Regions from separate parts of the Labrys okinawensis genome, predicted to be linked through region 1. Evidence: predicted binding sites of a transcription regulator. Region 1 holds the regulator's gene; the other holds the start of a gene.

Region 1 (4,209 bases):
GACTGGATCGTTTTTCCACGTGATCGACCGAGGCTGAAGGCCGCGCCACGGCATTTTCCAGAGGAGCTGGCGGCGCTTCCGCTTCAGAAAATGCGTCCAAACAAGGAGTTAGAAAGAAATTGCGATTCAATGAAATCGGATTTTGCTCTAATGTTTGTTGCTCGAGGCGGGGGCATCCGGGGTGCGGACATGACCTTTTCCTTCGGCATCAGCGAGATCCAGCGGCATGACGCTGTGGATCTGGAGGATTTCTGGCTTACGGCGCGTACCGGTTCCGGCGCGGACGAAGCAAGGTTTTCCATCTGGCTGAGAGCGCCGGAGGAGGTGGAGGAGGACTTCATCGACCCCATCGCCTTTTCGAACGGCTATTTCCGGCGCGTCCCGGGATCGAATCCCGGTCGCCTGCTCCACGCCCTGAAGAACGCCCTTGCCGTCCAGGGCACCGTGACGGCCGCGACGCGCGAAGATATCCTGCCGTTCGAATTCATCTTCATGGGTCCACCGGCGGAGCGCGATCCGGAAGGTGGCTTCTCCGATGAACCGGGAGACTGGATCCTGACGAAGCTCTTCCTCGCCGACGGCCACATAGAGATCTTTTTCAACTTCAATCTCGCGACAGGAGAGGCCGAGTTCGTCCCCAAGGCTCCCGAATACGCGGACATCTTCGTGCGGGAATTGTCGAAAATCCTCTGGTGATCGGTTCCGGGCAGCAGGGAGCCATGTCGATCCCGCCACACTGAACTCACCCAGCAAAGCCGCCTTCGTCGAGGAAATGCTGCTCCTCCAACGTCGTGGCGCGTCCGAGGATGGCGTTTCGGTGCGGGAAGCGGCCGAAGCGGCGGATGATGTCGCGGTGACCCTCGGCATATCCAATGTTGATGGGATGGAAGGCCCGGTGCAGGGCAACCGAGCGGTCCTGGTCGGCCAGATCCTCGGAATGCTGGAACGGCAGGTAGAAGAACCCCCTCAGCGCCTGCTCGAACTGCCGGTCATGGCCGGCCCCGATCGCCGCCACTGCGACGGCGCGTGCCTGGGCGTCCGTGGCATACATGCGCGGGGTGTCGCGAAAGCAGTTCCGGGGAAACTGGTCGAGCAGCAGGACCAGCGCGAGGGCGCCTGTCGGCGAAGCTGCCCAATCCGCAAGTTCCCCGGCCGCCGCGGCCTCATGCACCGCGAGAAAGCGCTCGTGAAAGACACGATCGAGCGCGGCGTCCTTCTCGAACCAGCGCTCCGGGCCAACCTCGCGCCAGAAGGCGACGAGCGCGCTGGCCGCACCGAGATCGCCCTCTGGAGAACTCGATACGCGAACCATTGGCTTTCCTTCCTCGCTATCCGGCGGGGCAGTGCCGGGGAGCGTTTCCATACCCCACCGGCCGCCCGTCCTTCGCATCCCCTGCAACTGGCCGATGGAGGGGCTACGACCGATGAGAGCATTGAATAATCAGTCTTTGCGGGTCACACTAGCTGCAAGGAGATCTAACCTTGTCCGCAGTGACGCCCTCGATTGCTTCCAATGAACTCGCCCAGCTCAATGAGCGCTCGCGCGAGATCTTTCGCCAGATCGTCGACGCCTATCTGACCACCGGCGAGCCTGTCGGCTCACGCAACATCTCCCGGCTGCTGCCAAATTCGCTGTCACCGGCCTCCGTGCGCAACGTCATGCAAGACTTGGAGATGCTGGGCCTGATCCAGGCGCCGCATACCAGCGCCGGCCGCCTGCCTACGGAACTCGGCCTGCGCTTCTTTGTCGACGCGATGCTTGAATTCGGGGATCTCGCCGCCCAGGACCGCGCCCAGATCGACGCGCAGATCCGCGCCGGCGCGCCCTCACGCACGCTGGAGAACGTACTGACCGATGCCTCCGCCATGCTCTCGGGCCTGTCGCGCGGAGCCGGCGTCGTGGTCACCGCCAAACGCGACCAACGCCTGAAACATATCGAATTCGTGCGCCTCGAGCCGACACAGGCGCTCGTGGTCCTGGTCTCCGAGGACGGAGCGGTCGAAAACCGTGTCATTGCCGTGCCGATCGGCCTGCCAACTTCGGCGCTGGTGGAAGCCTCCAACTATCTGAACGCCCGTGCCCGCGGAAAGACGCTGGATGACCTGAGGCGGGACATGAGCACGGCGCTCGATGCGGGCCGCGCCGAACTCGATGACCTTACCGCCCGGCTGATCGCCACGGGCCTGGCGAGCTGGGGCGGCGGGCCCGCCGACATGCCGCAGCAGCTGATTGTGCGCGGCCAGGCCAATCTTCTCGAGGATCTGCATGCCGCCGAGGACCTGGAGCGCATCCGCCTGCTCTTTGCCGATATCGAGGCCAAGAAGGACCTGATCGACCTTCTCGCCCGCGCCGAGGCGGGCGACGGCGTGCGTATCTTCATCGGCTCGGAGAACAAGCTGTTCTCGCTGTCGGGCTCGTCGATGATCGCGGCGCCGTTCCGCGATGCCAGCCAGAAGATCGTAGGCGTGCTCGGGGTCATCGGCCCGACGCGACTGAACTATGCGCGTGTGGTGCCGATGGTGGACTACACCGCCAAGGTGGTGGGCAAATTACTGAACGGGTGATCTGGCAGCGGAGGCATCTCAGCCACAACCATCTGGATGGTTGTGGCGGCAGCCTGCTCTTGGAAGCGCTGCGTTTGCTGGAGAGGAAGATGCAGGCAGGGATGCCTGCGATTGTCTATTTCAATCCCATCGTGCAAGCCTAGCTTTTGGATGCCTCCAGCTCGGTGGCCGCCGAGCTGGAGGCGGGAGGGGACGGGTCGTGCCTGCGATAATCGAAGGACTGACTTAGGAGTCTGACCACCCCTCTCTTTTCCATGAGGCCTGAACGGATACCGGCATTGCTCCGGAGACAAGCAGAGGACTTGGAAAAGATGACGAGCAGCCTAGCACACAATGTCGGCACCGACATCGGCAAGGATCATTTGGATGTGGCTGTCCACCCGGCAGGCCTCATCAAGCGCTTTGCCAACACCCAGGCGGGCCATCGCGCCCTGCTTGCCTGGCTTTCTTCCTGGACTGTCGAGCGTGTGGTGTTCGAAGCAACGGGGGCCTATCATCGCGCCTTCGAACGCGCGCTCAACCAGGCCGGCCTGCCGGCCGTCAAGCTCAACCCGCGCCAGGCCCGACGCTTTGCCGAAGGTATTGGCAGGCTGGCCAAGACCGATCGCATCGATGCCATGACCCTGGCCCGCTATGGCCAGGCCGTCCAGCCCGAGCCGACCCTCATCGTCAGCCCGGCCCTTGAGGAGATGAAGCAATTGGCCGCGGCGCGGGACGCCCTGATGAAGATCAAAGTGGCAACCCAGACCCGCCAGCAAACCGCCGAACTCCCCCTGATCAAGCGCCAACTCGCCAAGACTCTGGCTCTGACCCAAGCGCAGATAAACGCCATCGACGAGGAGATCGCCAGGCGGGCCGACAAGGATCCCGCCTTCAAGCGCAGAGCCGAAATCCTCGACTCCATCCCCGCCGTGGCACCCATCACAGCTCACGCCATGCTCATTCACATGCCTGAACTGGGCACCCTGTCTCCCCCTCAAGCCGCAAGCCTGGCCGGCCTCGCCCCTGTCCCACGCGACAGCGGCAGCAAAAATGGCAAGCGCTTCATTCGCGGGGGAAGAGCCCTTCTGCGACGAGCCCTCTATATGCCCATGGTCGCCGCTATCCGATGGAACCCCGACCTCGCCGCTAAATACCAGGCCATGGTCGCCGCCGGAAAACCCAAAAAAATCGCCATCGTCGCCATCATGCGCAAGCTCATCATCCTCGCTAACGCCCTCTTGCGAGATAATCGGATTTGGACGCCTAAAGCTGCTTGACCGAACACGGATACTCCCAGGATTAGCTGCGCCTCACCTCACTCCGATCCTCCCGCGGCGTCACCGCAAAATGCGCCCGATACGACCGCGACAAGCACGAAGCGGACGAATACCCGCAGGCCATCGCCACCTCCATCACGCTCATGTCGGTCTGGCGCAAGAGCTGTCGGGCTCGCTCCAGCCGCAGCCGCAGATAGTAGTTCGCTGGCGAATCCTTCAATTGCGACCGGAACAGGCGTTCGAGCTGCCGCGCCGAGACGCCCGAAAGCGATGCCAGGCTCCTAGCGTCGAGCGGCGCCTCCAGATTGGCCTCCATCGCCGCCACCACGCGGATCAGCTTGCCATTGCCGATGCCGAGGCGCTTGGGCAAGCTCATGCGCTGGCG
Region 2 (4,209 bases), 520 kb from region 1:
GGGAGAGGTCAATTGGCTGGGAGCGTGGACATCCTGTCCGCTCTTCGAAGCGGAGCGTTTGATGGAGAGGTTGGAGCGAACTGTGTTGGATCCTTCCGGAGATTTATTCCGAAACCATGTCGTTTCAAGAGCGGATCGTCCGACACTCTCTTGAGTGTCGTAGGACGTCCGCGCTCCCAGCAAAGAAAAGGGCGGTGCCTTTCGACACCGCCCTCGTCATTTCTACAGGGAGCTAGGACTTAGAAGTCCATGCCGCCCATGCCGCCGCCGCCCGGCATCTGGGGCATCGGGGTCTTGTCCTTCGGCGCTTCGCCGATCATGGCTTCCGTGGTGATTAGGAGCGAAGCCACCGAAGCGGCGTCCTGAAGCGCGGTGCGCACGACCTTGGCCGGATCGACGATGCCCTTCTCGAGCAGGTCGACATATTCCTCGGTCTGCGCATCGAAACCGAAGGACTTCGACTTGTTCTCGAGAATCTTGCCGATGACGATCGAACCCTCGACGCCCGAGTTTTCGCAGATCTGGCGGATCGGCGCCTCGAGCGCCTTCTCGACGATCTTGATGCCTGCACGGATGTCGGAATTGTCGGAGGTCAGCTTCGACACGGCAGCCTTGGCGCGCAGCAGAGCCACGCCGCCGCCGGGAACGATGCCTTCCTGAACAGCCGCGCGGGTGGCGTTCAGAGCGTCGTCAACGCGGTCCTTCTTCTCCTTGACTTCCACTTCGGTGGAACCACCGACGCGGATCACGGCAACACCGCCAGCGAGCTTGGCGAGACGCTCTTGGAGCTTCTCACGGTCGTAGTCGGACGTCGTTTCCTCGATCTGGGCCTTGATCTGCCCAACGCGGCCCTCGATGTCCTTCTTCTTGCCGGCGCCGTCGACGATCGTGGTCTTCTCCTTCTCGATCGACACCTTCTTGGCGCGGCCGAGCATCTGGAGCGTCACGGTCTCGAGCTTGATGCCGAGGTCGTCGGAGATCACCTGGCCTCCCGTGAGGATGGCGATGTCTTCCAGCATGGCCTTGCGGCGATCACCGAAGCCCGGAGCCTTGACGGCGGCGATCTTCAGGCCGCCACGCAGCTTGTTGACGACGAGCGTGGCGAGGGCTTCGCCTTCGACGTCTTCAGCGACGATCAGGAGGGGCTTGCCGGTCTGCACGACGGCTTCGAGCACCGGCAGCATGGCCTGGAGGCCCGAGAGCTTCTTCTCGTGGATGAGGATATAGGGATCCTCGAGGTCCGCGATCATCTTCTCGGCATTGGTGATGAAGTAGGGCGAGAGATAGCCACGGTCGAACTGCATGCCTTCGACGATGTCGACTTCGGTGTCGAGGCTCTTGGCCTCTTCGACCGTGATCACGCCTTCATTGCCGACCTTCTGCATCGCCTTGGCAATTTCGCCGCCGATGAAGGCATCGCCATTGGAGGAGATGGTGCCGACCTGGGCGATCTCGGAGGAGTTGGCGACCTTCTTGGAGCGATCGGCGATGTCCTTGACGGCGGCCTGAACGGCCATGTCGATGCCGCGCTTCAGATCCATCGGGTTCATGCCGGCGGCAACCGACTTGGCGCCTTCACGCACGATGGCCTGGGCCAGAACGGTGGCGGTGGTGGTGCCGTCGCCAGCGGTGTCGTTGGTCTTGGAAGCGACCTCACGAACCATCTGGGCGCCCATGTTCTCGAACTTGTCCGCGAGCTCGATCTCCTTGGCGACGGTGACGCCGTCCTTGGTGATGCGGGGAGCGCCGAACGACTTCTCGATCACGACGTTGCGGCCCTTGGGGCCGAGCGTGACCTTGACGGCATTGGCGAGAATGTCCACGCCGCGCAGCATCTTGTCGCGCGCATCGGTGGAGAATTTGACTTCCTTGGCAGCCATATTGGTGTCCTCAGAGTGAAATTATGTGTGATATCCGCCGTTTAGGCGACGATACCCATGATGTCGGATTCCTTCATGATGAGGAAATCCTCACCATCGAGCTTGATCTCGGTGCCCGACCACTTGCCGAACAGCACGCGATCGCCAGCCTTGACGTCGAGCGGGGTCAGCTTGCCGGCCTCGTCGCGGCCACCGGGGCCAACAGCGACAACCTTGCCCTCCTGGGGCTTTTCCTTGGCTGTGTCGGGGATGATGATGCCGCCCTTGGTCTTTTCTTCGGCATCGACGCGCTGGACGACCACGCGGTCGTGGAGCGGACGGAACTTCATGGCTTTTTTCCTCTTGTGCGACAGGCGCGGGGTGCGCCCACATTCCACATCGAAGGGATTATCTTGACGCCGTTAGCACTCACCTCAAGCGAGTGCTAACGACTGGCCCGGATTTAGTCAGACCCCCTCGGACTGTCAAGAAGCGTGCGGGCAAAGAATTTGCAGCGGGCGCATTTTGATGAAGGCAGGATTGATGTGCCGGTCTTCAGGCCGGCATTCCTTTCCTGCAAGCACCGCTTCCTATGCCGGCCTAGCGAGCCTGACCGAAGAGTCACCGGAACGTGACTTTTTTGTCATTGCCGGGCTCGTCCAGGCAATCCAGCAGGCATGAACGCTCACAAAGTTGCGTCTGGATACCCGGGACAAGCCCGGGCAGGACAAAATCTGCGTCTCTTTCGGCTCTTTCGGAATTTTTGGGTCAGATTTTTCAACCAAGCACACCTCATGCCGTCCGACCGCGGCCCTGGCTGAAGGTCGCGAACAGGCAGGCGGCCATGATCAAGGCCGCACCGGCAAGCGTCCAACTCGTGGGGATCTCGGCGAAGATGAAATAGCCGAAGAGCATCGCCCAGATGAAGGAGGTGTATTCCATGATTCCGAGACGGCCAGCATGGCCGCGCGCGTAGGCCCAGGCAAGGCACAGATGGCCGCAGGTGCCAAACAAGCCGACGGCGCCGGCGATCAGCCAATGCAAGGGCGGCACGGGCTGCCAGTTCCATACCGCCGTCGGCAGCACGAAAAGAAAGGCGAAGCAGTTGGAGAGGAAGACGATGGTGACAGTCGAATCCTGGGCGGTCTGCTGGCGCATCAGCACCATGGACAGCGCATAGAAGAAGGCGCAGCCGAGCGCCGCCAGCAGTCCGACGAGATCGAAGCCGTGGGTCTCACCCATCTCCTGGCCGCGGGCGATGACAATCACCCCGACAAAGCCGACCAGGATGGCGACGAGCGCCGGGATCCCCACCTGCTCCTTGAGTATGAGGCGGCCGAGCAGCGCCATCAGCAGCGGTGCGAGGAAAGTTAGCGTGATCGCTTCAACCAATGGCAGGCGGGCGATGGCGGTGAAGAAGCAGGCTGCCGTCGCCACCACGATGAGGGCGCGCAGGGCGTTGCGCCTCATTGCGGCCAAGCTTGGCCGTCCACCGCCGAAGAACAGGTAGATCGCCACCGCAAACAGCGCCCCGCCGCCATAGCGAAGCGTAACAGCCTGCGTGAGCGGATAGGTCTCCGAAATCACCTTCATGCAGGCGTCGAGGAAGGACAGGAAAGTGACGCCGAGGCCCGACATCAGCACCGGGCGGAACGAGGCTTCGTTCCTCATGGCGCGCGATCGCAGACAAAGGCCGGCAGACCGCCGGCAGTTTGGCCGCCAGCCTCGCGGATGCGGATTTCGCAGGGGGAAGACACAGGAGACGATCGCGGGCGCAGGAGGGAAAACAGCCTCTCAATAAAGAGGCATCTCCTGCGCCGCAATCGCCATCTTGAGAGGCAGCGAAAGACGATCCGCTGCGGGCTGCCTATTTCTCAGGCATCATCTGGCCGCGGATCTCACCGCCCTTGTTCTGGTCGGTGTGGACGTTGAAATAGACATTGCCGTCCGCAAAGGCCTTGGCCTGCTCGGGCGTCAGCGTCGCGGAACCCTTGAAGGGGCTCTTTTTCGCCGTCACCGGCACCATCACGCCCGCATTGGTTCCCACCGGCGCCGGGCCATGGAAATGGGCAGCAGTCTCGGGCCCGGTGAGGCCGGTATAGCTGCCGGACCAGGTCAGCTTGCGGGTGGTGGTATCGAGATCAGCCTCGATCGTACCGGTGCCCTTGGAGGTGGTTGGCGGGTTTTCGCTGGGGCCCGAAAGATCTGCCTTGTACTTGATGATCTCGGCATGGGCAGGAGCGGCCAAAAGGGCGAGCGACAGGCCGAGGGCGGGGAAGAGCGTCAGGCGGCGAAATGACATGATGTACCTCCTTTGAAGGGCAGACAATGCTAGGGCCGATTATGGTCG

What was found. Region 1 encodes HrcA, which represses chaperone genes, less so after heat shock. Its sites were predicted from a motif close to GTTAGCACTCNCNNNNNGNGAGTGCTAAC; they were not measured.
Region 2: the regulator HrcA is predicted to act here: its motif matches at 2,281-2,309, upstream of groES (co-chaperone GroES).

Annotation. Positions count from the first base shown of each region.
Region 1 covers NZ_CP178864.1:1,114,091-1,118,299, reverse strand. The annotation lists gene ACMDCR_RS05370 (cobyrinate a,c-diamide synthase) at 1-37, shown strand, start outside; gene ACMDCR_RS05365 (hypothetical protein) at 190-696, shown strand; gene ACMDCR_RS05360 (DUF924 family protein) at 743-1,312, opposite strand; gene hrcA (heat-inducible transcriptional repressor HrcA) at 1,483-2,565, shown strand; gene ACMDCR_RS05350 (IS110 family transposase) at 2,877-3,824, shown strand; gene ACMDCR_RS05345 (GlxA family transcriptional regulator) at 3,847-4,209, opposite strand, start outside.
Region 2 covers NZ_CP178864.1:1,634,608-1,638,816, forward strand. The annotation lists gene groL (chaperonin GroEL) at 240-1,880, opposite strand; gene groES (co-chaperone GroES) at 1,922-2,209, opposite strand; gene ACMDCR_RS07815 (DMT family transporter) at 2,652-3,530, opposite strand; gene ACMDCR_RS07820 (CHRD domain-containing protein) at 3,727-4,161, opposite strand; gene ACMDCR_RS07825 (hypothetical protein) at 4,191-4,209, opposite strand, start outside.